4 regions of the Kitasatospora sp. NPDC001159 genome follow, and region 4 is predicted to be linked to each of the others. Evidence: riboswitches for the same ligand, from Rfam matches in the RefSeq annotation. Region 4 holds a riboswitch; each other region holds the start of a gene.
What was found. A riboswitch is a leader RNA that binds a small molecule or an ion and turns the genes downstream of it on or off. The one in region 4 is predicted to bind cyclic di-AMP.
Positions count from the first base shown of each region.

Region 1: linked by a shared signal. The riboswitch ahead of ACWC9T_RS06320 (transglycosylase family protein) and the one ahead of ACWC9T_RS27400 (LysM peptidoglycan-binding domain-containing protein) in region 4 are both predicted to bind cyclic di-AMP.
Region 2: linked by a shared signal. The riboswitch ahead of ACWC9T_RS22665 (NlpC/P60 family protein) and the one ahead of ACWC9T_RS27400 (LysM peptidoglycan-binding domain-containing protein) in region 4 are both predicted to bind cyclic di-AMP.
Region 3: linked by a shared signal. The riboswitch ahead of ACWC9T_RS32665 (transglycosylase family protein) and the one ahead of ACWC9T_RS27400 (LysM peptidoglycan-binding domain-containing protein) in region 4 are both predicted to bind cyclic di-AMP.

Region 1 covers NZ_JBSFJV010000007.1:135,793-143,039, reverse strand. The annotation lists gene ACWC9T_RS06340 (helix-turn-helix domain-containing protein) at 1-846, opposite strand, end outside; gene ACWC9T_RS06335 (ATP-binding protein) at 1,214-1,804, shown strand; gene ACWC9T_RS06330 (DUF397 domain-containing protein) at 2,125-2,388, opposite strand; gene ACWC9T_RS06325 (hypothetical protein) at 2,945-3,889, shown strand; cyclic di-AMP (ydaO/yuaA leader) riboswitch at 4,384-4,554, shown strand; gene ACWC9T_RS06320 (transglycosylase family protein) at 4,541-5,791, shown strand; gene ACWC9T_RS06315 (hypothetical protein) at 6,015-6,215, shown strand; partial or broken gene ACWC9T_RS06310 (transposase) at 6,368-7,247, shown strand, end outside.
Region 2 covers NZ_JBSFJV010000044.1:48,109-55,355, reverse strand. The annotation lists gene ACWC9T_RS22690 (Lrp/AsnC ligand binding domain-containing protein) at 1-258, opposite strand, end outside; gene ACWC9T_RS22685 (rhomboid family intramembrane serine protease) at 300-1,082, opposite strand; gene ACWC9T_RS22680 (hypothetical protein) at 1,284-1,547, shown strand; gene ACWC9T_RS22675 (NYN domain-containing protein) at 1,850-3,163, shown strand; gene ACWC9T_RS22670 (NlpC/P60 family protein) at 3,364-4,401, shown strand; cyclic di-AMP (ydaO/yuaA leader) riboswitch at 4,740-4,892, shown strand; gene ACWC9T_RS22665 (NlpC/P60 family protein) at 4,903-6,036, shown strand; gene ACWC9T_RS22660 (NlpC/P60 family protein) at 6,263-7,247, shown strand, end outside.
Region 3 covers NZ_JBSFJV010000092.1:3,402-10,648, forward strand. The annotation lists gene eno (phosphopyruvate hydratase) at 1-366, opposite strand, end outside; gene ACWC9T_RS32665 (transglycosylase family protein) at 654-1,448, opposite strand; cyclic di-AMP (ydaO/yuaA leader) riboswitch at 1,454-1,621, opposite strand; gene ACWC9T_RS32670 (cytochrome P450 family protein) at 1,832-3,121, opposite strand; gene ACWC9T_RS32675 (SDR family NAD(P)-dependent oxidoreductase) at 3,390-3,815, shown strand; gene ACWC9T_RS32680 (MazG family protein) at 3,821-4,843, opposite strand; gene mfd (transcription-repair coupling factor) at 5,267-7,247, opposite strand, start outside.
Region 4 covers NZ_JBSFJV010000062.1:39,747-46,993, reverse strand. The annotation lists partial or broken gene ACWC9T_RS27420 (transposase) at 151-687, opposite strand; partial or broken gene ACWC9T_RS27415 (hypothetical protein) at 747-1,064, opposite strand; gene ACWC9T_RS27410 (transposase) at 1,327-2,235, opposite strand; gene ACWC9T_RS27405 (IS3 family transposase) at 2,597-2,767, shown strand; gene ACWC9T_RS27400 (LysM peptidoglycan-binding domain-containing protein) at 2,976-3,713, opposite strand; cyclic di-AMP (ydaO/yuaA leader) riboswitch at 3,698-3,820, opposite strand; gene ACWC9T_RS27395 (DUF7586 domain-containing protein) at 4,170-4,544, opposite strand; gene ACWC9T_RS27390 (serine hydrolase domain-containing protein) at 4,541-5,086, opposite strand; partial or broken gene ACWC9T_RS27385 (GH25 family lysozyme) at 5,070-5,274, shown strand; gene ACWC9T_RS27380 (hypothetical protein) at 5,357-5,701, opposite strand; gene ACWC9T_RS27375 (maleylpyruvate isomerase N-terminal domain-containing protein) at 5,801-6,430, opposite strand; gene ACWC9T_RS27370 (LysE family transporter) at 6,632-7,247, shown strand, end outside.

The sequences.
Region 1 (7,247 bases), on a different contig from region 4:
GGCCAGCAGGTCTATGGTGCGTTCGGGCGTGAGGCTGTCCACGCAGAGCCGCTCCATGACCTGGATGTAGGCGTCGACGTCGTCCCGTTTGTCCAGGTAGAGCGCGCTGGTGAGCTGCTCCAGGTAGACCACGTCCGCGAGGTCCTGCTCCGGGAAGCGCAGGATGGTGAACGCGCCGGACTCCCCGGCGTGCGCGCCGAAGCGGAACGGCATGACCTGGATCACCACGTTGGCCTGCTCGGCGACGTCGATCAGGTACTGCACCTGACCGCGCATCACCTTGGGACCGCCGACCGGCCGACGCAGCGCGGCCTCGTCGATCACCGCCCACAGACGCGGGTTGGCACCCTCGGTCAGCAGCTTCTGGCGGCGCAGGCGGAGGCTGACCCGCCGCTCGACCTCCTCCTCGCTGATGACCGGCCGACTCTGTCCGAAAACCGCCCGTGCGTACTCCTCGGACTGCAGCAGACCGGGGATGAACTGCACCTCGTAGGTGCGGATCAGCTGCGCGGCCTCCTCCAGGCCGACGTAGGTCTGGAACCAGCCCGGCAGCACGTCGTTGAAGCTGTGCCACCAGCCGGACTTGTTGGCCTCGCGGACCAGGCCGAGCAGGGCCTCCCGCTCCAGGCCGTCGTCCACGCCGTACAGGCTGAGCAGGTCGGCGACGTCGCGTTCCTTGAAACTGACGCGGCCGAGCTCCATGCGGCTGATCTTGGACTCGGAGGCGCGGATCGCGTAGCCCGCGTCCTCACGGGTGATGCCGCGTGCCTCGCGCAAGCGGCGAAGCTGCGAGCCGAGGAGGATCCGGCGGACCATCGAGCCGCCGCCCGGCTGAACTGTGGTCATGCGGTCGAAACCTCCACCTAGGGCAAACAGCGCACAGTCTGCCATCAGTTGAGCGCTCACGGTGCCGATACTGACGGATGTTCCTATCAGTTCCGCACTCCGCACACCAGGATGCACGTGCATCCGGCGCTTGCATATGCCAATAGTGCGACTGCACGTGAATCGACTCTTGCATCTGCAGTGAGCGCACACCACCATGGTGCACGTGCACCTGCACACCCCTGGCAATCCCGCGGGCTCCGCGTCGACCCCACGCGCGACTCCGTGCACCGACCCGGCGACGTCCCCCGCGCCATCGGGCGTTCGAGTGCGCGCGCGCCTGGTCGAGGGGGCGGCCGAGCGGCCGAGCGAGTCGGAGGTGACCGGCATGACCCCGGCGGGTCCAGCCGTGTCCGCCCCCTTATGGGAGGAGCTCTTCATGAGCACCGGTACGGCTTTGGCGGTTGACCCCCATGTGGTCACCTGTACGCTCGCTCCTCGCTTCGAAGCTGTCAGAACCGCGCGCGACTTCGCCCGGACCACCCTTCAGTGCTGGGGCCTGATGGAGCTGTTCGACGATGTCGCGCTGGTGGCCTCGGAACTCGTGACCAACGCGCTCCGGCATGCGATCGGCGCACGGCCCGACCCGTCGGGCGGCGCCCCTGGCGAGTACGACTTTCCCGCACGGCCCACCCCGGACGGGCGGCTGCCGATCCGAATAAGCCTGGTGCACCGCGCACCCCAGGTGGTCTGCGCGGTGAGCGATCCGAGCGGCATCGGACCGGTCGCCCGGGAAGCGGACTTCGTCGCCGAATCCGGCCGCGGGCTGCACCTGGTGGAATCGTTCAGCCGCTCCTGGGGCTGGCACCCGCTGGGCAGCGGCAAGGTGGTCTGGGCCATGTTCGAGGCGGAGCCGGCCGAGGGCGGCGGACTCGACGGACATGTCGAAATCGGTGGACGGCACCGGCGCTCGGCCTAGCGCCGCACGGCGCGCGGCCGGCCGAGGGACGACCCGGGAGGACCATACCCCGGGCCCTTCAGCCAGGCCTTCGGGCCCTGCGGTGGCAGCCCGCCTCCGACCCCGGTTCCGGTTACCGGCGTCGAACGCGCCGGCCCAGGCCCGGTGCGCCCCGGCCCAGGCCCCGCGGGAACCAGCCCCGCACGACCTCGCCCGGTACGGCTTTGCCCGGTACGGCCATGCGCCGCCGTACGACTCGCGGGCGAGCCTGCGAGGAGAAGACAAAGGCCGTCGCGGTGTCAGCACCCACGACGGCCCCCCGATGGTGAAGCGGCGGCCGGTCAGACCGCCAGGTGGTCGAACTCCCCGTCCTTGGCCCCCAGCAGCAGGGCCGCGATCTCCGCTCGGGTGTAGATGAGCGCCGGACCGTCCGGGAAGCGCGAGTTGCGCATCGCCACGTCACCGCCCGGCAGGGCCGCGAACTCGACGCAGTTGCCCTGGGAGTTGCTGTGCCGGCTCTTCTGCCAGACCACCCCCTTGAGGTCGGCGGCGGCCATCCCGTTGAAGGTGTGGTTCGAGCCGTGCATGTCCTGCGAGTCGTGCATAGAAGTCTCCCGAAGAGCTCCGGAGTTGTCGTCCAGCGCGGCGCCCCGGCACCGCCAACGAACGGACCGGCCCCGTACCGGTCCGGCACAACGCCTCACTTGACGCGATGATAGCCGCTGTGCACGTGCATCAGCACGGGACATTGCAGGTGCACGAGGCCTTTTACCGGCCGCCTCGAACTCTTCACGGGCCCTTCTCCTGACGGTACGTAAACGGACATAGTCGACTGAATCGACGGGTTTTCGATAACCGGCCGTGAGCGGCCCCCCGCTAAATGTTGATCTTCGAATGCCGGGAGTCGCACCCCCGTGACCCTCCGTCAGGCCACCCTCCGACTGTGAGACATCTCACGCACCACAGGTGCAACGGAACACCCCGTGCGGCACGTCAGGGCAACTGCGGACGTCCACGCGGGGGTTGGGCGAGGAATGTCCGGATTGTAGGCAAACCGCCCGGACCGGCACGACGGAGACACGACCTCCGCACCGCGACCACCCGAAACCCGTACGGCAACCGACTGCAGGCCTGACGGGCAGATGTCCTACGATCTCCGGCATGAGCACCGCAGCCATCCCGGGCGCACCACTGCCCGTCCGTACTCCAGGCTCCCGTGCGCGGGGGCGCCACCGCCGCCCCGAGCGCCCCGAGATCCCCACCGGTTCGCCGGCCCTGGTGCTCGCCGTGCCCGCGACCGCCGGGCCGGAGTCCCGTTCGGTCGTCGAGGAACTGCTGTCGATCGTCCGCAGCGAGCACAGCGGCGTCCAGGCCGCCGCCGGCTACCTCCCGGCGGACGGCACCGAGGGCGAGGACGGGGACGACCGCACCGTCGCCGAACTGCTGGCCACGGCCGCCGAGGCCGGCCTGCCCACGCCCGTCGTGGTGCCGCTGGCACCGGGGCCGCACGGCTTCCTGACCGAACTTCACGCCCTCGCCGCCGAGCACGGCGCGACCGTCACCGACACGCTGGGCCCGCACCCGCTGCTGGCCGAGGCCGTGCACGTGCGGCTATCCGAGGCCGGGCTGGCCCGGGCCGACCGGGCCCGGCTGTTCGCCATCGCGACCGCCGCGGACGGCGTGGTCCTGACCACCGTCGGCGGCGAGGAGGCGGCCGCCGCGGCCGGGATCACCGGCGTGCTGCTGGCCGCCCGACTGGCCGTCCCGGTCGTCGCCGCGGCGCTCGACGTGCCCGGCTCGGTGGCCGGGGCCGTCAGCCACCTCAAGGAGACCGGCTCCCAGCGCCCGGCGCTGGCCCCGCTGGTGATCGGGCCCGAGGCCGACTCGGAGCTGCTCGCCACGGCCGCCGAGGAGACCGGCTGCCCGTCGGCGGCACCGCTGGGTGCCTACCCGACCGTCGGCCAGCTGATCGCCTCCACCTACCTGGCCGCGCTGCCGACGCCGTCGGCGGAGGAGCTGGCCCGGGCCGAGGCGGAGGCCGCGGCCTCGGCCGAGGAGGGCTCGCGCGGCGCCCACGCGGCCGCCCAGGGGCCCGTGGAGGCCTAGTAGGAGGCCTGCGACGACCGTCGCGCACTCTCCCGCACACCGAAGGGCCCGGAACGGCTTCGTTCCGGGCCCTTCGGCATGCCCGCTCCTCCCGCCTTCACCCCCACACCTGCTGCTTGTCCCGGCCCGGGAATTACGGGAGCCGGGAGAACAATGGCACAAAATGTCCGTTATGTCGCTTTTTGAACGGGAATGCCAGGGCCACATCCCGGCACTCGAATCACGATCACTCCCCCGCCGCGCCGGGCACGCCGCCGCACACTTCTACGCCCCATCACCTCACCTCTGAGGCGAAGACAATTGCGGGAATCCACAGTTACATTGCCGGAAAACGATCATTTACGATCATGATTCGTGTCCTATTTGGCAATTTCTACTAAACCGTGATGTGCATCACAGATATTTGCAGTTTGAACTTAAGTCTGCTTAACGTGCTCCCCGTTCGTGGCCACACGGACCCAGTTCATCCGCAACGCCGAGTCCTGCCGTCGGATGTCCTGGCAGCGCGAAAACGCACCACGGCAGGAGCGGGGGAACCACAGGTAAGTCGCCCCGGGCAGTTCCTCGGAACGGTCCAGGGCTAGGGGTGAAGCCGCGCCCACAGCGCGGCCGGGCAACTCCAGCCCGAATCCGACAGCTCACCTCGCAGGCGTGGGAGAGGACCGCGTCTTCATGCTTCCCACCAACGGCACCCGCCTGTCCAGCCGTACCCGTCGCGTGATCGCCGCCCTCGGCGTCGCGGGCGTCGGCCTCACCGTCCCCTGCCTCACCACCGGCACCGCCAACGCCGCCTCCGTCGCCACCTGGGAGAAGGTCGCCCAGTGTGAGAGCAGCGGCAACTGGGCCATCAACACCGGCAACGGTTTCTACGGCGGCCTGCAGTTCACCTCCAGCACCTGGGCCGCCTTCGGCGGCACCACGTACGCCCCGCAGGCCAACCTCGCCACCAAGGACCAGCAGATCGCCGTCGCCGAGAAGGTCCTCGCCTCCCAGGGCCCCGGCGCCTGGCCCGTCTGCTCGATCCAGGCCGGTCTGACCAAGGGCGGTGCCCCGGCCGCCGTCGACACCTCCGCCGCCACGGCCGCCAAGCCCGCCGCCAAGCCCGCGCCGAGCCAGGCCCCGGCCGCGAAGACCGCCAAGCCGGCCGCGCCCGCCCAGGCCCAGAGCAGCGACTACACGGTCGTCGCGGGCGACTGGCTGTCCTCGATCGCCGCCAAGCACAACGTCCAGGGCGGCTGGCAGCGGCTGTACGACCTCAACCGCAGCACCCTGACCGAGGGCCCGAACACCATCTACCCGGGCCAGCGCCTGACCTTCGGTGACGGCGACCAGGCCCAGGCCGACAAGTCCTCCTCGTCCACCGGGTCCGGCTCGGACTTCAGCTGGTTCAACCGCTCCCAGAAGGCCGGCCAGGCCGCGAACGGCGGTGCCGTGAACGCCAAGCCGGCCGCCCAGATCCAGGCCTCGAAGCCGGCCGCCAAGACCCAGGCCTCGAAGCCGGCCGCCAAGGCCCAGGCCCAGGCCCAGGCCCAGGCTGCCACCGGCAGCATGGCCGCCGCGGTGTCCTTCGCCGAGTCCAAGGTCGGCCAGGCCTACGTCTACGGCGGCACCGGCAACGGCGGCTGGGACTGCTCCGGCCTGACCCAGGCCGCGCTGCGCGCCGCGGGCATCAACCTTCCGCGCGTCGCCGCCGACCAGGCCGCCGCCAGCACCCACGTCTCGCTGGACAGCCTGAAGCCGGGCGACCTGCTCTTCTGGTCGAACAACGGTCAGGACTCCGGCGTCTACCACGTCGCGATCTACATCGGCGGCGGCAAGTACGTCGAGGCGGCCAACCCGAGCGCGGGCGTCCGCGAGCAGACCATCGCCAACTGGGCCCCGGACTTCGCCGGCCGGGTCTGAGCAACGGCGTACTGGCAGCCGCCTGCTGGCAGCTGACGTGCAACAGACAACGGCGGACGGATGACACACAACGGATGACGGATTTCACCGTCTGCCATCCGTCCGCCGTCACCCGCCAACCCCGGGGAGAGTCCGGTCGCTCCTCCCGGGGGTTCGCGTATTCGCATGGTGAAAGCCCGCCCCGACGGGCATGCTGCTGCTCTGCACCCGAGGAGGAGTCACCATGGCCCAGGTCACCATCACACTCGATGCGAACCTCGCGATCGACGCGATGCTGCTCTCCGGTACCAAGAACCCGCAGGACGCCGTCGAACTGGTCCTGCGCGACTACCTGGCCCGCGGCCGCCGCACCGAGCCCCGGACCGGCGACGCGGCCGGCGGCCACCGACTCACCGCCGACCGCCCGGCCGCCCAGGAAGGCTGACCGGCCGGAGCGGGCGGGTGGGCGAACGCCGAAGGGCCCCGGAGAGCAACTGCCGACGCTGTTGGTGAATTCGGGGCCTGTGCGTGACGTCGGCCTTCAAGACCTGGTTGTGGTCTTGAAGGCCGACGTTGTCGTTTGGGGGAGGGTGCGGGGTGTCGATGCGTGCGAGCGTGCCGGGTGAGGTGCCGGCGGAGACTGTGCGGGTGGCTCGGGCGGCGTTCCCGAAGGGCAGCCTGGCGATCCGGATCCGGGACGAGCTGGGAGTGTTGTTCACGGATGAGCAGTTCGCCGACCTGTTCCCGGCGCGGGGCAACCCCGCCTGGTCGCCGGGCCGGTTGGCGCTGGTGCTGGTGCTGCAGTTCGTGGAGGGGCTAACCGACAGGCAGGCCGCCGAGGCGGTCCGGGCCCGGATCGACTTCAAGTACGCCCTCGGGCTGGAACTCGGCGACCCGGGCTTCGACTTCTCTGTGCTGCCGGAGTTCCGGGACCGTCTGGTCGAGGCGGATGTCGGGCGACGGGTGCTGGACGGCATCCTGGACGCGGCCCGGGCCAAGGGCCTGCTGAAGACGGCGGTCCGGGCCCGGACCGACTCCACCCGTGTGCTGTCCGCGGCCCGTGAGCTCAGCTGGCTGGAGATGGTGGCCGAGGGGGTGCGATCCGCGTTGAACGCGCTCGCCCAGGCCGCCCCCGGCTGGCTGGTGGAGGTAGCGGACCCGAACTGGTTCCAGCACTACGCGACCCGAGCTGAGGAGTCCCGCTTCCCGAAGTCCCGCGCCAGGCGGGAGGAGGTGGGACGGCGGATCGGTACGGACGGCATGCGACTCTTCGAGGCCGTGACCTCGCCCGACGCGCCACGAGAGCTGCGAGACCTGCCGCAGGTCCAGGTGCTGCGGCAGATCTGGGTCCAGCACTTCCACCTGGTCGGGGGCGAGGTGGTGCGCCGGGACCAAAAGACCGGCCGCCGGGCGCGACGCGCCTGGTCACCCCCTATGACGTCGAGGCCCGGGGGAGCGTGCACCCAAGGCCGAACGA
Region 2 (7,247 bases), on a different contig from region 4:
AGCCGCTTCCAAGTCGTGCTGCGAGTAGGTGCGGAAGGCGATCTGGGTCTCGGTGTGGGCCACGCCCGGGACCTTGTTGAGCCGGCCCGGGATGACCTCGGCCAGGTCGTCGTGGCGGCGAACCCGGACCATCGCCACCAGGTCGTAGCCGCCGGTCACCGAGTACACCTCGCTGACGCCCTCGATGGCAGCGATGGCCTCGGCGATCTCCGGGATGCGGTCGACACTGGTCTTGATCAGGACGATGGCGGTGATCACTGTTCGGGCTCCTTTGTGGGGTGCGGCCAGGGTATCGGGCCTCAGTCGGGGCGTCTCGGGGGGCGGCCGACGACGGTGCACGCGTAGAGGAAGCCGGCCGAGAAGCCGATCACGTGGACCAGGTAGGCCACCCCGGGCCCGGCCGAGTGCACGGACCACCACTGCAGGGCGAACCAGAGGCCGAGCACCAGCCAGGCCGGGAAGCGCAGCGGGAGGAAGAGGAGCAGCGGGACCAGGGTGGTCACCCGGGCGCGGGGGTGGAGGCGCAGGTAGGCGCCGAGCACGCCGGAGATCGCGCCCGAGGCGCCGATCAGGACCCGGGTGGAGCCCGCCGAGTGCGCCTCGGCGAGCGCGAAGCCGTACGAGGCCAGGCTGCCGGCCGCCAGGTAGAAGAGGAGGAACCTGGCCCGGCCGAGTCGACGTTCGACGGTGGGGCCGAATACATAGAGGAAGAGCAGGTTGCCCAGCAGGTGCAGCCAGCCGGCGTGCAGGAAGAGCCCGGTGAGGGCGGACACCGCCGGGTGCTTGCCGGGGGTGGGGGCGACCGGGCAGCCGGGGACCGGGTCGGGGGCCTCGGCCAGCTGTTCGGCGGTCAGCGGGTGTCCGGCCAGCAGTTCGGCCGGGACGGCGCCCCAGCGCTGCTCGTACCGCTGTTCGGCACAGACCCGCGCCTGACCCCTGCTGTACAGCGGGTTGAGCCCGGCTGCCGGGCCGAGCAGGAAGACCAGGGTGTTGACCGCGATCAGGGCGTAGGTGACCGCCGGGGCGGTCACCGCCGGGCGGCCGTCCCGCGCGTCGGTGTGGTCGGGGGCCGCGAGTGCCATGGGGCCAAGCATCCCTCCGGATGCTGCAGGTGACACGGCGGTTTACGGCAGGTGGACTACCCCTCGTGTTCCGGTAACCGGTGGTCGTGGTGGTTGCCCCAGGCAATAGGCTGGGGGCGGGCATTCCCGCCTCCCGCCGCCGACGCCGGGGCTCCGGGGGGAGCGCCTAGCCCACCCAGGGACCAGCCGAGAGGATCCCCGATGACTGTCCCCGCTCTGACCGCCGAGACGCGCTGGCGCTGCACGCTGTGCGGCAACCTCACCCGCTTCGACGTGACCCGCACCGCGCGGGTGACCGAGTTCCTGCACTTCGACCTGGCCGGCGAGTCCAAGGTCGAGGAGACCGAGGTGCTCAGCGAGACGATCGAGTCGGTGCGCTGCCGCTGGTGCAACGCGGTGGACCAGGTCGAGCTGGTGGCCCGTCCGGGCGCCGAGGGCGCGGAGGCCCACGCCGAGCAGGGCTGATCCCCGCCGGTGCGGTGGGCGGTGCGCGACGCGCCCGTCCGCCGCACGGGACAATACAGACAAGACGCACGGAGCGTGACGACAGGGGCGGCCGCGGCCGCACCCGCTGGACCAGGATCGGAGCCGAGGACGTGGTGGACGCAGCGAAGGAGCCCGCCGAAGCGCAGGGGCTTCAGCCCGCTGCGCCGATATCGGAGCCGGCCGCCGAGGCGGCCCCGTCCGGGGCCCCCCTCCCGGAGGGGGCTGACCCGGAGACCGCCGGTTCCGGTGAGTCCGGAGCCCCGGACGCCGCTGCGGAGCGTGTGGTCGAGAAGCTCGACCGGCCGCTGCCCGAGGGGGTGCGCCGGCGCGTGGTCGGGCTGGCCTCGGACGCGCTGGGCGGACTGCCGTCGGCGGAGCTGCCGCAGAGCCTGCGTCAGTACGTCAAGTTCACTCCCGCGCGCCGGGCCAAGTACGCGGCCACGGCGCTGGCGGCGGCGCTGGAGTCCGAGCCGGCCTTCCGGGGGCGCATAGCGGAGCGGCTGCGACTGGGCCAGCCGGACCTGGTGAAGGCGCTGGAGTCGGGCACCGTTCCCAGCGCCGCTGATCCGATGGACGTCGCGGCCGCCGCCTACCTGGTGCGCTCGGTCGGCTGGAGCCGACTGGTCACCGAGGCCGGCGAGGAGGCCGAGCGGGCCGGCGCCGAGGACGCGGCCGCGGAGGCCGGCCGACTGGTGGAGAAGCTGCAGGCCGAGCTGGCCGAGGTGCGGGCGGCCGCGCGGGCCGACCTGGACCGGCAGCGCGCGGAGTTCGAGGGCGTCCGGCGGGAGGCCGAGTCGCTGCGCAAGAAGGTGCGCTCGCTGGAGAGCGACACCCGGCGGGCGCAGGCCGAGACCCGGCGGGTGGCCGGGGAGTTGGAGGCCGCGAAGGCGCAGGCGGCGAGCGAGCGCGGCGCGGCCGAGAGCGAGGCGCGCCGGCTGCGGCACCGGGTCTCCGAGCTGGAGAACGTCGTGGAGCAGGGCCGCCGTTCGGCCCGCGAGGGGCGCAGCGTCGAGGACATGCGGCTGCGGCTGCTGCTGGACACCGTGCTGCAGTCGGCGCAGGGGCTGCAGCGGGAGCTGGCGCTGCCGGTCTCCCAGATCCGCCCGGCGGACCTGGTCGAGGCGGTGGTGCCGGGGGCGGCCTCACCGCACGACGTGGCCCGGCGCGGCCTGGCGGAGGACGACCCGGCGCTGCTGGACCAGCTGCTGGCGATCCCGCAGGTGCACCTGGTGGTGGACGGCTACAACGTGACCAAGACCGGCTATCCGACGCTGCCGCTGGAGCAGCAGCGGATCCGGCTGCTGGGCGGGCTGGCGATGCTGGCCCAGCGCACCCAGGCGGAGGTCACCTGTGTGTTCGACGGGCAGGACCTGGACGTTCCGGTGATCATGGCGCCGCCGCGCGGGGTTCGGGTACGGTTCAGCCGGACCGGTGAGACCGCGGACGAGCTGATCCGTCGTCTGGTGCGTGCCGAGCCGCAAGGCCGTCCGGTGGTGGTGGTGTCCACCGACCGGGAGGTGGCGGAGGGCGTGCGCAAGGCGGGCGCGCGCCCGGTTGCCTCGGTGCTGCTGCTGAACCGGCTGGCCCGGCCCTGACCTCGGTCCGGGCGGGGTGACACCTGGTCATTGCCCGTTTTGCGAGGGTGTGCGGATCCCGTGAAGTCAGCGTGGGAACCGGACTTCACGCCTTCGGGGGAGTGGCAAAACGGATAGATCTTCACTAGGGTCTGGCGTCAAACCTATTTTCCGGAATCTCACCCGATCTGGTGAGTCCGTTGGAAGAAGGAGCCGGTCCCTTGGCCTCCCACCGCCGTCCCAAGCAGCCGAGCCGCGCGCGGGTCTCCGTGCTCACCGCTGCCGCTGCGACCGCGGTCGCCCTTTCCGCCCAGGTGGCCGCGCACGCCGCGCCGCAGCCGAACAAGGCTGACGTCAAGGCGCAGATCGACCAGCTCCAGGAGGAGCAGGAGCAGGCGGCGGAGAAGTACAACGGCGCCAAGGAACGGGCCGACCAGCTCCGCAAGCAGGCCGACCAGCTGCAGGACCAGGTGGCCCGCAGTCAGGAGCAGATGACCCAGCTGCAGACCGGCCTGGCCGAGGTGGCGGGCGAGCAGTACCGCACCGGTGGCATCGACCCGTCCGTCCAGCTGATGCTCTCCTCCGACCCGTCCGGCTACCTGCAGAAGGCCTCCAGCGTCCAGCAGGCCAGCGCCAGCCAGACCGAGGCGCTCAAGGGCCTGCTCGACCAGCAGCGCCGACTGGACCAGGAGAAGGCCGAGGCCGCCGCGGTGCTGGCCTCGCTGGACTCCACCACCAAGGACCTGAACCAGGCCAAGGCCGACGTCAACCAGAAGCTGCAGGCCGCCCAGGACCTGCTGAACTCGCTCAGTGCCGCCGACCGTGCCGCACTGAAGGCCCAGCAGCAGCAGGACGACCGCGCCTCGCGCGGCAGCGCCCGGGTCGACCTCAGCAGCCTGCCGCCGGCCAGCGGCTACGCGGCCGTGGCCGTGGCCAAGGCGATGAGCAAGCAGGGCTCGCCGTACGTCTGGGGCGCCACCGGGCCGAGCACCTTCGACTGCTCGGGCCTGATGCTCTGGTCGTACGCCCAGGCCGGGGTCTCGCTGCCGCGCACCTCGCAGGAGCAGGGCAACGTCGGCACCGCGGTGCCCTCGCTGGACCAGGCTCAGCCCGGCGACCTGGTCATCTACGGCAGCGACCGGCACCACGTCGGGATGTACATCGGCAACGGCATGGTGGTCCACGCGCCGCACACCGGGGACGTGGTGAAGGTGATGAAGGCCGACGCGATGCCGATCAACACGATCCGCCGGGTCTGACGACCCGACACGCCCGAAGGGCCGGCTTCCGGCCCTGTGATCCGCGCCACCCTCCGACCGGGGGTGGCGCTTCGGGTTTACGGGTTCAGCGTCCGGCTGGTGAGAACAGATCAGCTTTGTGTGCAGCAGCGATCACCATCGGTCATTTTCACAAAAGAACATGGGCAATCTTCCGACTTTTTTCTGACAAGGATTTGAACGGATCACGGTTCAGTTACTAGGGTCGTGCCCCGAACCACCGCACTGTCGATCACCCAGCCTGGGTGGCGGCGGTGGTTTCCGTCGAGTTCGCGAAACAGCGGGGCAGGTCGAAGCGACTGTCCGGCAGGGGAGCCCAGTGGTCGGGGGCGCTGCGGAGCGGAGCCGGGGAACCACGTTCCTCCGGGGTGAATCGGCGCCAGGCCGGCCGGTGGAACGGCCGTGAGGCGTCGTAGGGCATGCTTCCGGCCCGAACCCGTCAGCTCACCCGGTAGGCGGACTAGGAAGAAGGAGTCCGCCTTCGTGGCGTCCCATCGTCGTCCCAAGCCCGCCAGCCGCGCCCGTGTCTCGATCCTGACGGGTGTCGCCGCGGCAGCCGTCGCCCTCTCCGCGCAGTCCGGCGCGCACGCCGACCCGCAGCCGACCAAGGAGCAGGTCAAGGAGCAGGTCGACCAGCTCAACGAGCAGGCCGAGCAGGCGACCGAGAAGTACAACGCCGCCCAGGAGAAGCAGCAGGCGCTGGAGAAGCAGGTCTCCGGCCTGCAGGACCAGGTGGCCCGGCAGCAGTCCCAGGTGACCGACCTGCAGGGCGGGCTCGCCGAGATCGCCGGGGAGCAGTACCGCAACGGCGGCATATCCCCGACCGTCCAGCTGATGCTCTCGTCCAAGCCGGACAACTTCCTCAACCAGGCCGGTGCGCTGAACCAGGCCGGTGACACTCAGAAGAACCAGCTGAAGGAGCTCCAGGAGCAGCAGCGCAAGCTCGACCAGGACCGCACCGAGGCCCAGGGCAAGCTCGCCGAACTGGAGTCCACCACCCAGCAGCTGAAGGCCTCCAAGGAGGAGGTCCAGAACAAGCTGAAGGCCGCCCAGGACCTGCTCAACACCCTGACCGAGCAGGAGCGCCAGGCGATCCGCCAGGCCGAGGAGAAGGCCGCCGCCGACGCCAAGGCCCAGGCCGACGCCGCCGCGAAGGCCGCCCAGCAGCAGGCCGCCTCGGACCGCGCCTCGCGCGACAGCGGCCGCACCGACATCAGCTCGGGCTCCTCGTCCTCGCCGGTCGTCAAGCCGGCCGCGCCCGGCAGCTCGCACGGTGCCGCCGCGCTGGCCGCCGCCGCCAGCAAGGTCGGCAGCCCGTACGTCTGGGGCGCCACCGGCCCGAGCTCCTTCGACTGCTCCGGCCTGATGGTCTGGGCGTTCAACCAGGTCGGCGTGTCGCTGCCGCGCACCTCGCAGGAGCAGGCCGGCGCCGGCACCCGGATCGGCTCGGACATCTCCCAGGCCCAGCCCGGCGACCTGCTGATCTTCTACAGCGACGCCCACCACGTCGGCATCTACGCGGGCAACGGCCAGGTGCTGCACGCGCCCAAGCCGGGTGCCTCGGTCCGCTACGAGGCGGTCTCCAACATGCCGCTGGCCTCCATCGTGCGGGTCTGATCCCCGCCCGGGCCGTTCCGGGCCCGGTCCTCCATCACGGAGGGCCGGGCCTGCGGCTTTTCCGGCGGCTCGGGCGAATGTCCGATTTGGGGTCAAATATTCGAGTAGGCGGGGGTTTGGACTCACTTGCCCGGACTCGCTAACGTCTGCCACCGGACTCCCGCTCGACGGCCGCCCGCTGGGGCGCGGCCGCGGGCCGCGCCGCAGGATTGGAGCCGCTGCCGCCATGCCCGTGCACCGCCGTTCCCAACTGCTCGCCCGTGCGCTGGTACTGACCGCGGCCGCCACCACGGCCCTGGGCGTGGCGACCTGCGGCAGCGCCCAAGCCGCTCCGGGTGGGCCGGACACCCCCGACCGCAGGGGCGTCAAGGCGCAGGTCGAGCGGCTGTACGACGAGGCCGAGCAGGCGTCCGAGAAGTACAACGCCGCACAGGAGGCGCAGAAGCGGCTCCAGGGCGAGACCGCCACCCTGCAGGGCGAGGTGGCCGCCGCCCAGGACCAGCTCAACCAGTTGCGCGGGGACCTCGCGACCGTGGCGGGGGCCGAGTACCGCGGCGGCGGGATGACCCAGACCGCCCAGCTGATGCTCTCCAGCGACCCCGAGTCCTACCTGGCCCGCGCCCGCACCCTCGGCCAGGCCGCCGAGCGACAGCAGGAGACCCTGCGTGAGCTGGTCGGCCGTCAGCGCCGACTCGACCAGCGCCGCGCCGAGACCGCGGGCAAGCTCGCCGAGCTGGACCAGGCCCGGCGCTCGCTGGCCGAGAACAAGCAGCAGGTCCAGCAGCGGCTGGACACGGCGCAGAAGCTGCTCAACAGCCTGGACGCGGCCGAGCGGGCCCGGATGGTCGTCCAGGACGCCAAGGACGCCGAGCAGCGCGCCACCCGCGGCACCGACCGGCTGGACCTCGGCACCACCCCGCCCGCCTCCGAGCGCGGGGCGGCCGCGCTGGCCGCCGCGGTCCGGATGATCGGCTCGCCGTACGTCTACGGAGCCACCGGGCCCCGCGCCTTCGACTGCTCCGGTCTGATGTACTACAGCTGGCGGCAGGCCGGAGTGACCCTGCCGCGCACCTCGCAGGCCCAGGCGTACGCCGGGCAGCGGGTCAGCCTCTCCGAAGCGCGGCCGGGAGACCTGGTGATCTTCTACCGGGACATGCACCACGTCGGGATGTACGCCGGCGGCGGGGTGATGGTGCACGCCCCCTACCCGG
Region 3 (7,247 bases), on a different contig from region 4:
GGCGGCGTGCGCGACGGCCAGCGAGACGCCCAGGATGGCGTTGGCGCCGAGCGAGGACTTGTCCGGGGTGGCGTCCAGGTCGAGCATGGCCTGGTCGATCAGGCGCTGCTCGGTGGCGTCGTAGCCGACCAGCTCCGGGCCGATCTGCTCGATGACGGCCAGGACGGCCTTCTCGACGCCCTTGCCGAAGTAGCGGTTCTTGTCACCGTCGCGCAGCTCCAGCGCCTCGAAGGCGCCGGTCGAGGCACCCGACGGGACAGCGGCACGACCGGTGCTGCCGTCGTCGAGGCCGACCTCGACCTCGACCGTGGGGTTGCCGCGCGAGTCGAGGATCTCACGGGCTACGACGACATCGATGGACGGCACGAGGCATCTCCTTGCGGAAGCAGGGTCCGGCCGACGGTGGTGGCTGCCGGCGGGATGATTGCGGAGTCGTTACGACCAGAGCCTAACCGCCCGGGCTCCCGGGGCCACGTCGACCTCGGCTCCGTCTCAGCGTGTGGCCCACTACCCGCCGGTAGTTCACCTGCTTGTCCCAGCTTGTCCCTTTGCCGCGGACGAATGCGGACGAAGGGGGCCGGGCGTGGCCCCCTTCGCTCCCGGGGTGTTGTCCGAGTCCTTCGGAGCGTCACCCGAGGCCCTGTGGACCCGGCTCAGCCGAGGTGCAGGACCTGGCCGGGCACGATCAGGTTCGGGTCGCCGCCGACCGTGCCGCGGTTGCCGTCGTACAGCGCCTGCCAGCCGCCGGACACGCCCTGGGCCGCGGCGATGCCCGACAGGGTGTCACCGGAGTGGACGGTGTAGTCGTGGCCGGCCGGGCCGGCCTGGACCGGCTGGGCGGCGCGCGGGGCAGCGTGCTTCGGAGCGTACTGCTGGACCGACTGCTCGACAGGCTCCTCGGCCTGCTTGGGAGCGGCGTGCTTCGGAGCGTACTGCTGGACCGGCTGCTGGGCTGGCTTCGCGGCCGGCTTGGGGGCCTGCTGCTTCGGGGCCTGCCGCTTGGGCGTCTGCTGCTGCGGGGCGGACTGCGGCTTGGCGTCCGAGGAGGTGTCGACCACGGCCGGGGCACCACCCTTGCTCAGGCCCGCCTTCTGGGAGCAGACCGGCCAGGCGCCCGGGCCCTGGGAGGCCAGCACCTTCTCGGCGACCGAGATCTGCTGGGCCTTGCTGGCCTGGTTGGCCTGCGAGGCGTACGCGGTGCCGCCGAACGCCTTCCAGGTGCTGGAGGTGAACTGCAGGCCGCCGTAGAAGCCGTTGCCGGTGTTGATGCTCCAGTCGCCGCCGCTCTCGCACTGGGCGACGGAGTCCCAGGCGGAGGCCGGGGCGGCGGAGGCGCCGGTGGCGGCGAGGAGCGGCATCGCGAGTCCGACGCCGGCCACACCGGCGACGGCGATGGCCTTCTCGGTCTGGGTGCGACGACGGTGACGGCCAGTTCCAACGAACAGCATGAAGACGTCCCTCTCCGCACGCCTGCGAGGTGAGCTGTCGGGTTCGGACCGGGAGGTGGCCCGGCCGCCGCATGCGGAAACGGTTCCGCTCGGGCGGCTTCACCCCAAGCCGTGGAGGACGGCAACAAACCTGGTTCCCCCGCCCCTGCCCAGGGTTCTGGTCGGTTTCCCGTGACGCGGCGGGCAGGATTCGGCGTTCCGCGCACGAGGTCCGCAGCTGCGAACTCCAGGGAGACTAGACAGATCTTCAGACCAATCACAAGCTCATATCACCGACATCACACAGAAATTACGGCATGTGATCAATCGCCTACCAGTGGCGCCTGTTTGTCCCTATTGATGGGCTTTCATACCGGCATCAAAGGCACATCAGCGACTTCACGTCAGTGTGCCGGAGCCTCGGGAACGGCGTGCGGAGACCGGATCTCGGGACTGAATTCGACCGGAAGTTCGCGCAATCCACGCATGATCAGACCGCCGCGCCAGCGCAGATTCTCCGGGGTTTCAGCCAGCCGGAGATCGGGCAGTCGGGAAAGCAGCGTGGCGAGCGCGGCGCGCCCTTCCAGCCGGGCCAGCGGGGCACCGATGCAGTAGTGGATGCCGTGCCCGAACCCCAGGTGGGGGTTGTCGGTCCGGGCCAGGTCGAGGGTGTTCTCGTCCGCGAACCGGGCCGGGTCGCGGTCCGCCGCCGCCAGCACCACCAGCACCGGATCACCGACCGGGATGTCCACCCCGCCGATGGTCAGCGGCCGGGTCGCGAACCGCCAGGTCGCCAGCTCCACCGGCCCGTCGTAGCGCAGGAGTTCCTCGATACCGGTCTCCAGCAGCGCGGTCTCCCCGCGCACCACCGACTCCTGCAGCAGCGCCCGCTGCCCCGGATCGCGCAGCAGCGCGTACGTCCCGTTGCCGATCAGGTTGATGGTGGTTTCGAACCCCGCGAAGATCAACACGAAGCACATGGCGGCGGCCTCGTTCTCCGTCAGGTGCTCGCCGTGGTCGCTGGCCCGGATCAGGCCGGAGATCAGGTCGTCACCGGGGTCGGCCCGCTTGCGGTGGATGAGGTCCACCAGGTAGGCGCGGATGCGCTTGACCGCCCGGCCCACGCCGCCGCGCTGCCCACCGTGGTGGCGGATCATCATGCCCGCCCAGTCACGCAGATCGTCCTGGTCCTCGGCCGGCACGCCCAGCATGTCGCAGATCGCGTAGATGGGGAGCGGGAAGGCGAACTCGTGGATCAGGTCCGCCGAACCGCGCTGCGCGAAGCCGTCGATCAGCCGGTCGGTGAGCTGCTGCACCCGCGGCTCGAACTCGGCCACCCGGCGCGGGGTGAACGCCTTCGACACCAGACGGCGCAGCCGGGTGTGGTCCGGCGGGTCGATGTTCAGCAGGTGGGTCATCAGATCCGCCTGCCGCTCCCCCGGGATGCCCACCCGGCCGGTGCGGTGCGCCTGCTCGCTGTGGTGCGCCGGGTTCTTCGACAGCCGGCTGTCCGCGAGCGCCTGCCGGGCGTCCGCGTAGCGCGTCACCAGCCACGCCTCCACCCCGCTCGGCAGCTTGGTGCGGTGCACCGGGGCGTGCTCGCGCAGCCACGCGTAGGCGGGGTACGGATCGGCGGCGAACTCCCAGGTGAAGAGCTGCGGGGCGGGCTGGGCGGCGTCGGGCTGAGCAGGCATGGGTCGACCGTAACCGCTGGGCCCGGCGCGCCCTGACCGTCAACCGTCCGCGAACGGCGCACGAGTGGTCCGCCGGCGGCGGGCGGGCACGCCGCCAACGCTCCGGGGACGGCCCGTGGGCGGCTCTTGGACAGCTCTTGGTCGGGCGGCAGGCGTGAGTCTGGTCACCTGCGGGGTAATCCCTGTTGCGGAGGGTCAGGACGTGCCTACGATCCTCCGCAGTACGCGTGGGCGCCGGTGCGGTGTCGCCCACAGGGAGGAGCAGACCATGCGGGTCAGCGGGGCAGTCGTCGTCATCGCGGTCCTCGACGGCGGTTCGGGAGCCGGCCTCGCGCGCCGGTTCACCGCGGCCGGCGCCGCCGGGATGCTGATCGCCGACACCCACGTCGGCATCGCCGAGGACCTCGCCGCCGAACTCGACCGGCCTGGCTGCCCCGTCGTCGGCGTCTGCGGAGACATCCGCCGCCCCAGCGACGTCGCCGCCCTGGTCGACACCGCCGAGAAGCACCTCGGGCCGATCGACCTCTTCTGCGTCGCCGGCCCGAACGGCGAGCGGATCGTCTCCCTCGCCGACCTGCCCGACCACCTCGACCTGGAGCGCCTCGCCGAACTCGTCGCCCTCATCGGCGAGGCCATCGGCGAACTCGTCCCGCCGCAGCGGCGCCCGGCCGAGCACACCGCCACGGCGGCCTGAGCCGACTACTCCGGCTTGAGCCCCTCGGCCGCGCGCACTGCGTCCCGGTAACCGCGCGCGGCCGAGCGCAACGCCGCGTCCACATCCACCCCGGCGTCGTGCGCCCGCTGCACCACCGCGAGCAGCAGCCGGCCCGCCGACTCCGCGGTCAGCTCCGCCGGCAGCTCGTACGGCGCGTCCGGCACACCCTCGAACCCCGCCCGGCGCACCCGGGACACCAGCTTCGCCGCGTACGCCAGTGCCGGCAACCCGGCCGGCACGCCGTCCAGCACCGACTCCCGGTCCGCCTTCTCGGCCGCCTTCAGCTGCTCCCAGTTCGCCTCCACCTCGGCGGCGCCCGCGGCCTCGACGTCCCCGAACACGTGCGGGTGCCGGTACACCAGCTTCTCCACGATGTCCCCGGCCACGTCGTCGATCGTGAACGGCCCGGTCGGGTGCTCCTCGGCGATCCGGGAGTGGAAGAACACCTGGAGCAGCACGTCGCCCAGCTCCTCGCGCAGCGTGTCCCGGTCCCCCTCCTCGATCGCCTCGACCAGCTCGTACGCCTCCTCGACCAGGTACTTCACCAGGCTCTCGTGCGTCTGCTCGGCGTCCCACGGGCACCCGCCGGGCGAACGCAGCCGGTCCATCACCGACACCAGGTCCAGCAGCCGCGACCCCGGCAGGTCGTACGAGCCCGGCAGCACCTCGATCTCCGGCACCTCCCCGACGTGCTCCACCGCCAGCCGCGCCAGCGCGTTCGTCAGCCCCGGATCCCCGTCCGGACTCCCCAGCCACACCGTCGGCCCCGCTTCCGCCGGCTGCTCGGTCAACAGCCGCGCCAACGCCGGCGCCGACTCCGCCCCCACCACCTCGACCGCCACCCCGGCCTGCCGCACCGCGGCCACCTGCGGATGCCCCTCCTCCCCCACCAACACCCGCCCCGCCGACCGCAACGCCTCCCACGCCGGCCACGCCAGCAGCCCGGGAGCCACCCGGTGGGTGGTGGTCAGCAGGATCAACTTCGAGCCCGGAACATTCGTCGTCACACCTCGAACCTACCCGCCCCGGCGAGCAGCCCGCCGGGCCGGACGCACTCCCACTCACACCGGAAGTCGGCCCCGCCGACTTCCCACGCCCGAACGGCACCCGCAGAGCCCCGCCCACCGACGGCGTACGACACCCGTTCCCGAACCTCGAGGAGACCAAGGCCGGCCCGGCCTTCCAGACCCCCACCGACATCGCCCCCGGCGAGACCGGCAAGGGCTTCGTCACCTTCGAGGTCCCGGACGGCACCAAGCTCGACAAGGTCCAGTTCGCCTCGACAACGGCTTCGCCAACCAGGTCGGCCAGTGGAAGATCGGCTGACGCCTCCGTTCACCACCGCGGCCCGCGCACAGCCCCCGTACCCAGCAGAACGGCGGCCCCGGGCCGAAGCCCGAGGCCGCCGTGGACCGTCGACCGGCCAGGTGCTACTTCTTCGCCCCCGCCAGGTCGTCGAACATGGCCGACAGGAACTCCGAGCACCAGCCCAGCAGGTCCCGCCCGACCAACGGCTTGCCGCCGATCCGGCCGGTGCTCGGCCGGGGTACCAGCAACTGCTGGGCCGTTCCCTTGACCTGGCTGCGCGGGTAGAGCCGGTTCAGCCGCAGTTGCTGGGACTCTCGTAGCTCCACCGGCCCGAAGCGGATGTTCGAGCCCTGCAGGGTGATGTCCGAGATCCCGCACCGCCGGGCGTACAGCCGAAGCGCCGCGACCAGCAGCAGGTTCTCCACCGGCTCGGGCAACTTGCCGTAGCGGTCGACGAGTTCGTCCCGGACCTGCTGGATGTCCGCCTCCGAGTTGACCGCCGCGATCGAGCGGTAGGCCTGCAGCCGCAGCCGCTCGCCGGGCGCGTAGTCGTGCGGCACGTGGGCGTCCACCGGCAGCTCGATCTTCACCTCCAGCGGCTCCTCCTCCGGTTCGCCGCCGTTCGCCAGCGACTCGCGGAACTCGGCCACCGCCTCGCCCACCATCCGCATGTAGAGGTCGAAGCCGACCCCCGCGATGTGCCCGGACTGCTCGCCGCCGAGCAGGTTGCCCGCGCCGCGGATCTCCAGGTCCTTCATCGCGACGTACATGCCGGCGCCCATCTCGGTGTGCTGGGCGATGGTGGCCAGCCGCTCGTGCGCGGTCTCGGTGAGCGGCTTCTCCGGCGGGTACAGCATGTACGCGTAGCCGCGCTCGCGGCCACGGCCGACCCGGCCGCGCAGCTGGTGCAGCTGGGAGAGGCCGAAGGTGTCGCCGCGCTCGACGATCAGGGTGTTGGCGTTGGAGATGTCGATGCCGGACTCCACGATCGTGGTCGACACCAGGACGTCGAACTCCTTCTCCCAGAAGTCGACGACGACCTTCTCCAGCTGGGTCTCCCCCATCTGCCCGTGCGCGGTGGCGATCCGCGCCTCGGGCACCAGGTCCTTCAGCCGGGCGGCGGCCTTGTCGATCGACTCCACCCGGTTGTGGATGTAGAACACCTGGCCCTCGCGCAGGAGTTCACGCCGGATCGCGGCCGAGATCTGCTTCTCGTCGTACGGTCCGACGAAGGTCAGCACCGGGTGCCGCTCCTCCGGCGGGGTGGTGATGGTGGACATCTCGCGGATGCCGGTGACCGCCATCTCCAGGGTGCGCGGGATCGGGGTCGCGGACATGGTGAGCACGTCCACGTTGGCCCGCAGCTTCTTCAGCTGCTCCTTGTGCTCGACGCCGAAGCGCTGCTCCTCGTCGACGATGACCAGGCCGAGGTCCTTGAACCTGGTCTCGGAGGAGAACAGCCGGTGGGTGCCGATGACCACGTCGACCGAGCCCTCAAACAGCCCTTCCAGCACGGCCTTGGCCTCGCTGTCGGTCTGGAAGCGGGAGAGCGCCTTCACCGTGACCGGGAAGTTGGCGTACCGCTCGGCGAAGGTGGAGAAGTGCTGCTGCACCAGCAGCGTGGTCGGCACCAGCACCGCCACCTGCTTGCCGTCCTGCACCGCCTTGAACGCCGCTCTCACAGCAATTTCAGTCTTACCGTATCCAACGTCGCCGCAGATCAGCCGGTCCATCGGGACGGACTTCTCCATGTCGGACTTGACCTCGGCGATGGTGGTCAGCTGGTCCGGCGTCTCCGCGTACGGGAAGGCGTCCTCCAGCTCCCGCTGCCACGGGGTGTCCGGGCCGAAGGTGTGGCCGGGCGCGGCCATCCGCGCCGAGTACAGCTTGATCAGGTCGGCGGCGATCTCCTTGACCGCCTTCTTGGCCCGCTGCTTGGTCTTCGCCCAGTCCGCGCCGCCGAGCCGGTGCAGCGTCGGGGCCTCGCCGCCGACGTACTTGGTGACCTGGTCCAGCTGGTCGGTCGGCACGAACAGCCGGTCGCCGGGGTGGCCGCGCTTGGCGGGGGCGTACTCCAGCACCAGGTACTCGCGGGTGGCGCCC
Region 4 (7,247 bases):
TTCCGGTCCGCCTGCCTTAGCCAGAACTCGGCGCAACGCAGGACCGGCCGAGTATTCATCGCTCGTCATGGCGGACCAGTATCGCCTGGCCGGAATCGGCGAGACCATCGATTTCCGCGCATCGTGGCAATTATGCCGCGCTCGGTCAGGCTCCATCAGGGCTCCGCGCTCGAAGCGGGCTCCAGCGCGGACGAGCGGGACGAGGTGGGCGCCGTTGACGGCCCGCCAACGGGCCTGGGCCGACTCGACGAGCTTGAACACCATCGCCAGGCCGGCGGCGCGAGAGCCGGCGCCCTTGGTGACTTTCGTGCGGAGCCGGACGGTGGCGAAGGTCGACTCGATCGGGTTGGTGGTCCGCAGATGGATCCAGTGCTCCGCCGGGTAGTCGTAGAACTCCAGCAGCACGTCCTGGTCGTCGGTGATCTTCTTGACGGCCTTGGGGAACTTCGCCCCGTAGAGCTTGGCAAAGGTCTGGACGGCCTGTTCGGCGTGCTCGCGGTCCTCGGCGTTGTAGATGTCCTGGATCGCCTTCTTCGCCGCCGGCTGGGCCGACTTCGGCATGGCGTCCAGGGCATTGGCCGTTTTGTGGACCCAGCATCTTTGTTCGCGCGTGTCGGGGAAGACCTCGCGCAGGGCCTTCCAGAACCCGAGCGCCCCGTCGCCGACCGCCAGCACAGGCGCGCGCATAAGGCCGACCATGTAGGCGTAGTCGTTCCGCTGCTGGGGTCGGAACCCTTGAGGAGTGGGTCGGGGTTGAGGAAGCGTCCGTGGCCGGGGGCGTACTCGCGCGCTCCGAGGTTGGTCAGTCCGGTGGCGGTGTCCAGGGTGCCACCGACGAAGCCCTTGTCACCGGCCCAGCTGCTCGGCGCGGGCTGGGTGCCGCGCGGGTTGCCGAACGGATCGGTGGGACGGCGGGCAGTCGTCTGGGCGGCGTCGGTGCCGGTCTGCACACCGTTGGTGCCATGCGGGTCGGCCGCCTGGTGGACGAGGGCGCCGCCGCCGGTGGCCGTCACCCGGGTGATCGTCAGACCGCCGGGCGAGTTGTAGTACCGGACGTCGGACATCTACCCGGTGCCGGTGCCGGTGTTGAGGGTGAGTTCGTCCGCTCCGAGTTCGAGCGTGGTCGCGCCGGGATCGCGGCGGATCAGCTGGTTGCCGTCCGCGCCGTACAGGTACGACGTCCCGGAGGGCTGGCCGGTCTTGACGACGGAGGCGAGCTTGTCCTCGCCGTTCCAGGTGAGGGTGGTGGTTCCGGTGTTCTCGGTGATCGAGGTAATGTTGCCCAGTGAAGTTCCCCCAAGGCCGGGTAGTTAGCGTTTCCGCAGGTCACGCAAGGGATCTGCGGTCTTGGGCGATAGCCGTGTAGCGGCCTGTGCGGACTCTCTTGATCATTCCTCTCTCAGTCCAGCGGGCGAGTTGTCGGTAGGTGGCGACGAGGGTGACGTCGCCGAGCAGCTCGGCGATCTCCCGTGCGCGCCACAGCCGTTCGGGCTCTGCCTGCAGGATGGCCAGGACGCGAACCATGCGGCTGCTGGTCTTTCCGGGACCGGCGTACTGGGGGACGGTCGTTGTGGGCAGCGCGGGCTGCGGTGGCGGAGGCGGCAGGAGAGTGATCGTCGTCGAGGTCACGGCCCGGCTGCTGTCAGGGCGGCCGTCCAGTTTCCGTTCCGCGTAGCGCGAGATGGGTGACTTCACCTTGCGGGTGCTGACGCGGGACCGCCGGGTGAGCGATAGCGTCGACAGGACGCGGCGGCCGATTGCTCCGATGCCCTGTCCGAGGATTCCTTCCGCGCATACCAGCAGGTCGCGGGCAGTTTGGAAGGCGATGGTGAAGCCGCAGCGGTCGGGATCTGTGCCGGGCTGGGACTCCGCGGCCTCGACCATGGTGCGGCGCAGGAGCTGGTAGAGGGTGAGCAGGGCCCACATCTCCTGCTCGACGCCGGCGGGGTCGTGCGAGCGCAGGACGCGTCCGTGCAGGATGGTGTGGCGCAAGGCGTAGTAGGCACTCTCGTGCTCCCACCGCTCGTGATAGAGACGCACGAGGCGGTCGGCCGGGTAGTGGCGGGCGTCCAGGAGCGTGGTGGCCAGACGGCAGGAGCCCTCGAAGGTGCTGCCGTCCGTGCAGGTGACGCTCACCCGGGCTTCGATGACGCGCACCGGGACGCCGCCGATGACCGAGAGGTAGGAGGAGTCAGCGAGCGGCTTGAGGACCGGTGGCCGGCGGCGCTGGTTGATGCGGCTCAGGACCTGATCGGCGTCAGCGCTCCCAGATGTCCGGGAGCGAACCGGCCCGCGGCCACAGTCACCGTACGGGTGATGGCCGACAGCGCTGGCTGCGAGACAGAATGAACAGGCAACGGAGCTCCTTGCGGGACAAGCTGTCTTGGACGACTGCCTGTACCAACGAGCTCCGTTGCTCTATATCAAGAAACCTTCAACTCCCTTGCGTGACCTGCGGAAACGTTAACTACCCGGCCTTGGAAGTTCCCCGCTGAACTGGACAGCCTGATACTGGGACGGGCTCCCGAGGGCCAGCTACTACGCCTGGCTCGCCGGTCGGCCGGCTGCCGCCGAGCGGCAGCGGACAGAGGACGAACTGGCCGAGGAGATAAGGGAGATCCACGCCTCCTCGCGCGGTGCCTACGGCGCCCCGCGCGTGCACGCCGCACTGCGGCGCAAGGGCCGTGCGATCAACCGGAAGAAGGTCGAGCGGATCATGCGCGAGCGCGACATCCAAGGCGTGACCGCCGCAAACGCCGCCACCTGACGAAGCAACCGCGCCGCGGTCCCGTACGGACCCCGGGTACGCCGACGGCCCGGCTCACGCAGCGCAACGTGAACCGGGCGAGTCAGGTGGCCGCTTGGCAGCCCGTCAGCCGCCGGACATCCGGCTGGCGGGCGGCACTCGCTCAGACCCATCGGTTCGAACAGGCCGATCAGGTCCGATCAGGCCGTACTGATCGGGAGAAGTCCGATCAGTACGCCTGGTGCACCTGCCAGAACGCCCAGGCGGCGTTCGGGCTGCCGTAGACGGTGTTCATGTACTGCAGGGCCCACTTGAGCTGGGTGGCGGGGTTGTTCTGCCAGTCGGAACCGGCCGAGGCCATCTTGTTGCCGGGCAGCGCCTGCGGCAGGCCGTAGGCACCCGAGCTCGGGTTGGTGGCGTGGATGTTCCAGCCGCTCTCGTGGCTGATGATCTGGTCGAACGAGGCCAGCTGGTTCGCCGGGACGATCGAGGCGGCGAGCGCCTGCAGCGCGGCCGGGGTGTTGGCGACCGGGGCGACCGGGGTGGCGGCCGGCTTGGCCGGAGCCGCGGCGGGCTTCGGCGCAGTCGGGGCCTGTGCCGGGGCGGCCACGCCCAGGGTCAGGTGCTGGCCCGGGTAGATCTTGTCCGGGCCGTTGGTCAGCACGGACTTGTTGAGGGCGTAGAGCTTCTGCCAGCCACCCTGCACGTTGTGCGTGGTGGCGATCTTGGTGAGGGAGTCACCGCTCTGGACGGTGTAGCCAGCGGGCGCCTGAGGGGCGGCGGCCTTGACCGAGTGCACAGGGGCGGACTTGACGGGGGCGGCGTTCGCGGCGGTGGCGGCGACCACCGGGATGCCGGCGCCGACGCCGACGACCACGGCGGCCGCGACGATGCGCTTGATGGAACCGGCGGCGAACAGGCTGGGGCGAGCGTTGACGGGCAGCATGAAGTGCGATTCCTCTCCCACGCCTGCGAGGTGAGCTGTCGGGTTCGGGCTGGAGTTGCCCGGCCGCGCAGAGGCGCGGCTTTACCCCTAGCCCCGCCGGAACCAGTCCGGTGAGGCGACTTACCTGTGGGTCCCCCGCCCCTGCCGTGGTGCTTCATGGGTGCACGTGCCCGCCCGATCCGGCGGCAGGATTCGGCGTTCCGGAGAGCGGGGTTCGTTTCGTACAGAGACGAACGAGAAGGACCGTAAACGGCACGGAGCCATCAGCACAAGCCATCGTGAGCTGGGTCACGACTCGGCCGGATTGTCCGAATGATCCACAATGGTGCTTGATAACGATGTGGTTACGACCCTATGAGTGCGCGCCAGCGCCGCCCGCCGGGCTCAGTGCGGCAGCCACCGCCCGATGGTGCGCCGTGCGGGTCGTGGGTTCGGGCTGGCGCGCCCGCCCTTTGGGCATGCCGACCTGAGCGGTAGTCAGCCTGCGTGCCAGCCCTGCGCATCGACGCCGCCCGGCACCCCGGCTGCCGGATCGTACGGGGTGCGGGTGTGGACGAAGCCGGCCTGGTCCACGTCGTCGACCGTGCCGTCGGCCCGGCGCACCACGCGCAGCGGCTCGCCCACGTAGGAGCCGTCCAGCCCGGCCCAGGTCCCGTCCGGCTCGGACTGGAACCGTGAGGTGCGGGCCGCGCCACCCAGCGCTGTGAGCTCCATCACACGGCCGGCTCGCAGGTGCTCGACCGCGCTGGTGCCCCAGTGCCAGGGGCCGATCCGCGCCAGCAGTTCCGGGTCGGCGTCGACGAAGGGCCGCCGGGGCTCGGGGATCCGCAGCTCGTGCTCGGCGATGATCACGTCAGGTCGCGCGGGCCACCTGGCCGAGGCTGAGGCCGGCCGTGGTGCTGGCGAGCGTGACGGCCGCCACATCGTCCTGCTCGCTGACAAGAGCGAGGCGAGGAAGCCGGGCATCGAGCCGCCGTGGCCGACCCGCAGCCGGCCGTCCACGGCTGGAGCTGCAGGCCCAGGCCGTAGCCAGCCGACCCGTCGCCGTCCGACGCGGCGGCCGGCCGGCGTATCTCGGCCGGCACCTTCTCACCCGCGCCACCGGCGAGGAAGGCGGCCCAGCGGCAGAGGTCGGCGGCAGTGGACCAGAGCCGGCCGGCCGGCGCTATCGCGCCGGTGTCGGTGAGCGGCTCGGGCTGCATCACGCCGGCCCACGGGTGCACCGCGAAGCCGCTGGCGTGCGGGGTCTGCGGCAGCGGTGTGATGCGGGTCATACCGAGCGGCTCCAGCACCTCGCGCTGCAGCACCTCCTCCCACGGCTCGCCGCGCAGCTTCTCCACCAGTGCGCCGAGCAGGGCGTAGCCGGGGTTGGAGCACTGGTGGTCGAGCTGCATCGGCAACTACGGCGGCTTCGGCGCCACCAACCCCCCTGTGGATCGCCCGTTACTCCTCGACCGTCGGCACCTTGCCGAACGGCTGGGGCTACCAGACCTTCTGGCAGTGCTCCGACACCGGCACGTTCCCCGGCGACCAGGACCTGTTCAACGGCGCCTCCGACCGCCTGAGCGCGCTCGCACTCGGCTGGAGCCGCGCTCTCGTTCGGCCGCAAAGCCGAAGCGGCTCCCCGCACCCACCGGGGTGCGGAGAGCCGCCCGGCCCGAAGCTCAGCGCGGGTCGACCAGCTCCGGGGCGAACACCGTGCCCAACGGCTCGGGGCCCACGTACTGCTGGCAGTTGCAGGGCCGCGGCTCGTAGCTCAGCGGGCGGCGGTCGGCGTCCCAGGCGGTGGGCGTCTCGACCACCTCGTGGCACCGGCCCTGCTTGTCGTGCTTGGCCAGGTGGTGGGTGCAGCCGCAGACCGGCTCCGGCGGACGGTTGGCCGTCTCCAGGGCGAGCTCCCGGCGCTGGGTGGCGTCGAGCAGCTCCAACTTGCGCTCGTGGCGGACCTTCAGGGACCGGCGGACCTTCGCGGTGACCGACCCACTGCCGTAGAGCACGGCGGGCACCAACCACCACAGGTTCCACAACGAATCCACTGACGCCCCCACTGCTACCGATTCCTGGCGCTGATCATACGACTGACCAGCACGAGCGACCGCCGCCGGGGGTCAGCGGATCACCGGCAGCACCGGCGCCGAACTGCGGCCCGCCGCCGCCTCGATGAAGGCCACCGGATCGGCGACCTCCGCCAGCAGGTCCCGGGTGAAGTCCAGCGCCCCCTCGGCAGGCGCCGGACCGCCGACCGCCGCGATCAGGTCGAGCAGGTGGACGGTCGCCTCCATCAGCGCCACCTCGCCCAGCGCACCCACCGTGACACTGCCGAGCAGCGGGTGCGCCACCACCGTGGAGGGCGGCAGGTCCGCGAGCCCGGCCAGGGCGGCCGGGCCCTCGACGCCGAACCGGGTGATCAGCACGGCCGGTTCGGCCGCCTCGGCCGTCTGCCTGGCCGTCTCGGCGATCTGCCCGGCGGCGGTGTGGGCGATCCCGCCCGGCCGGTTGTACGCCCGCAGGATGCCGGCCCCACTGCTCACCTCGGCCGGCCCGTCCTGCACGGCCGCGCGCAGCCCGGTGAACATCTCCGGCACCGGCGCCACGTGGGCGTACAGCTCCCGGACGGTCCAATCGGTCAGCCGGGTGGCCCGGCCCCATTCCTCGGCGCCCAGGGCCGCGCCGCGCTCCGCCCAGGAAGCCCAGGTGTCGGCCAACAGACTGCGCACGGGGTCGTTCTGACTGCTCATCTACTCTCCTCGGAACGATGGCCACCGGAGTGCCCCACGCTACCCGGCAGCGCCGGAAAACCGGTTGCGGGGGTGCCACTCCGACCCTCACCATCGGCCCGTGACCGACACCCCCGCCCGCCCGCTGACCGTGAACGCCGCCCTTCCCGTCCCGGCCCAGCAGCAGCCCGGCCGTCCCCGGAGGCCCGACCGCGCCCACGCGTGAGCGCCGCGCTGATCGCGGGGCTGCTCGCCGGATACGGCGTCGCCGTACCGGTGGGGGCCGTCGGGGCCTACCTGGTATCGCTCACCGCGCGCGCCTCGCTGCGCACCGGCGCCTGCGCCGCCCTCGGCGTGGCCACCGCGGACGGGCTGTACGCGCTGCTCGCGGCCGTCAGCGGCACCGGCCTGGCACCGCTGCTCGAACCGGTGGCCCGGCCGCTGCAGCTCGCCTCGGCCCTGGTGCTGCTCGCCCTCGCCGTCCGGACCGCCGTCACCGCCCTGCGCAGCCGCCGTACGGCCGCCGCCCTGGCCGCCGAGGCACCGTCCGGGCCCCTCCGGGCCTACCTCACCCTGCTCGGGATCACCCTGCTGAACCCGCTGACCGTGCTCTACTTCGCCGCCCTGGTGCTGGGCAGCGGCCAGGACGGCACCACCTCGGGCCCGCTCGCCCGGACCGTCTTCACCGCCGCCGCCTTCGCGGCCTCCGCCAGCTGGCAACTGCTGCTCGCCTCCGGCGGCGCGCTGCTCGGCCGGGCGCTCACCGGTACCCGCGGCCGTCTGCTCACCGCCCTCGGCTCGGCAGCGCTGGTCGGCTGGCTCGCGGTCCGCCTGCTTC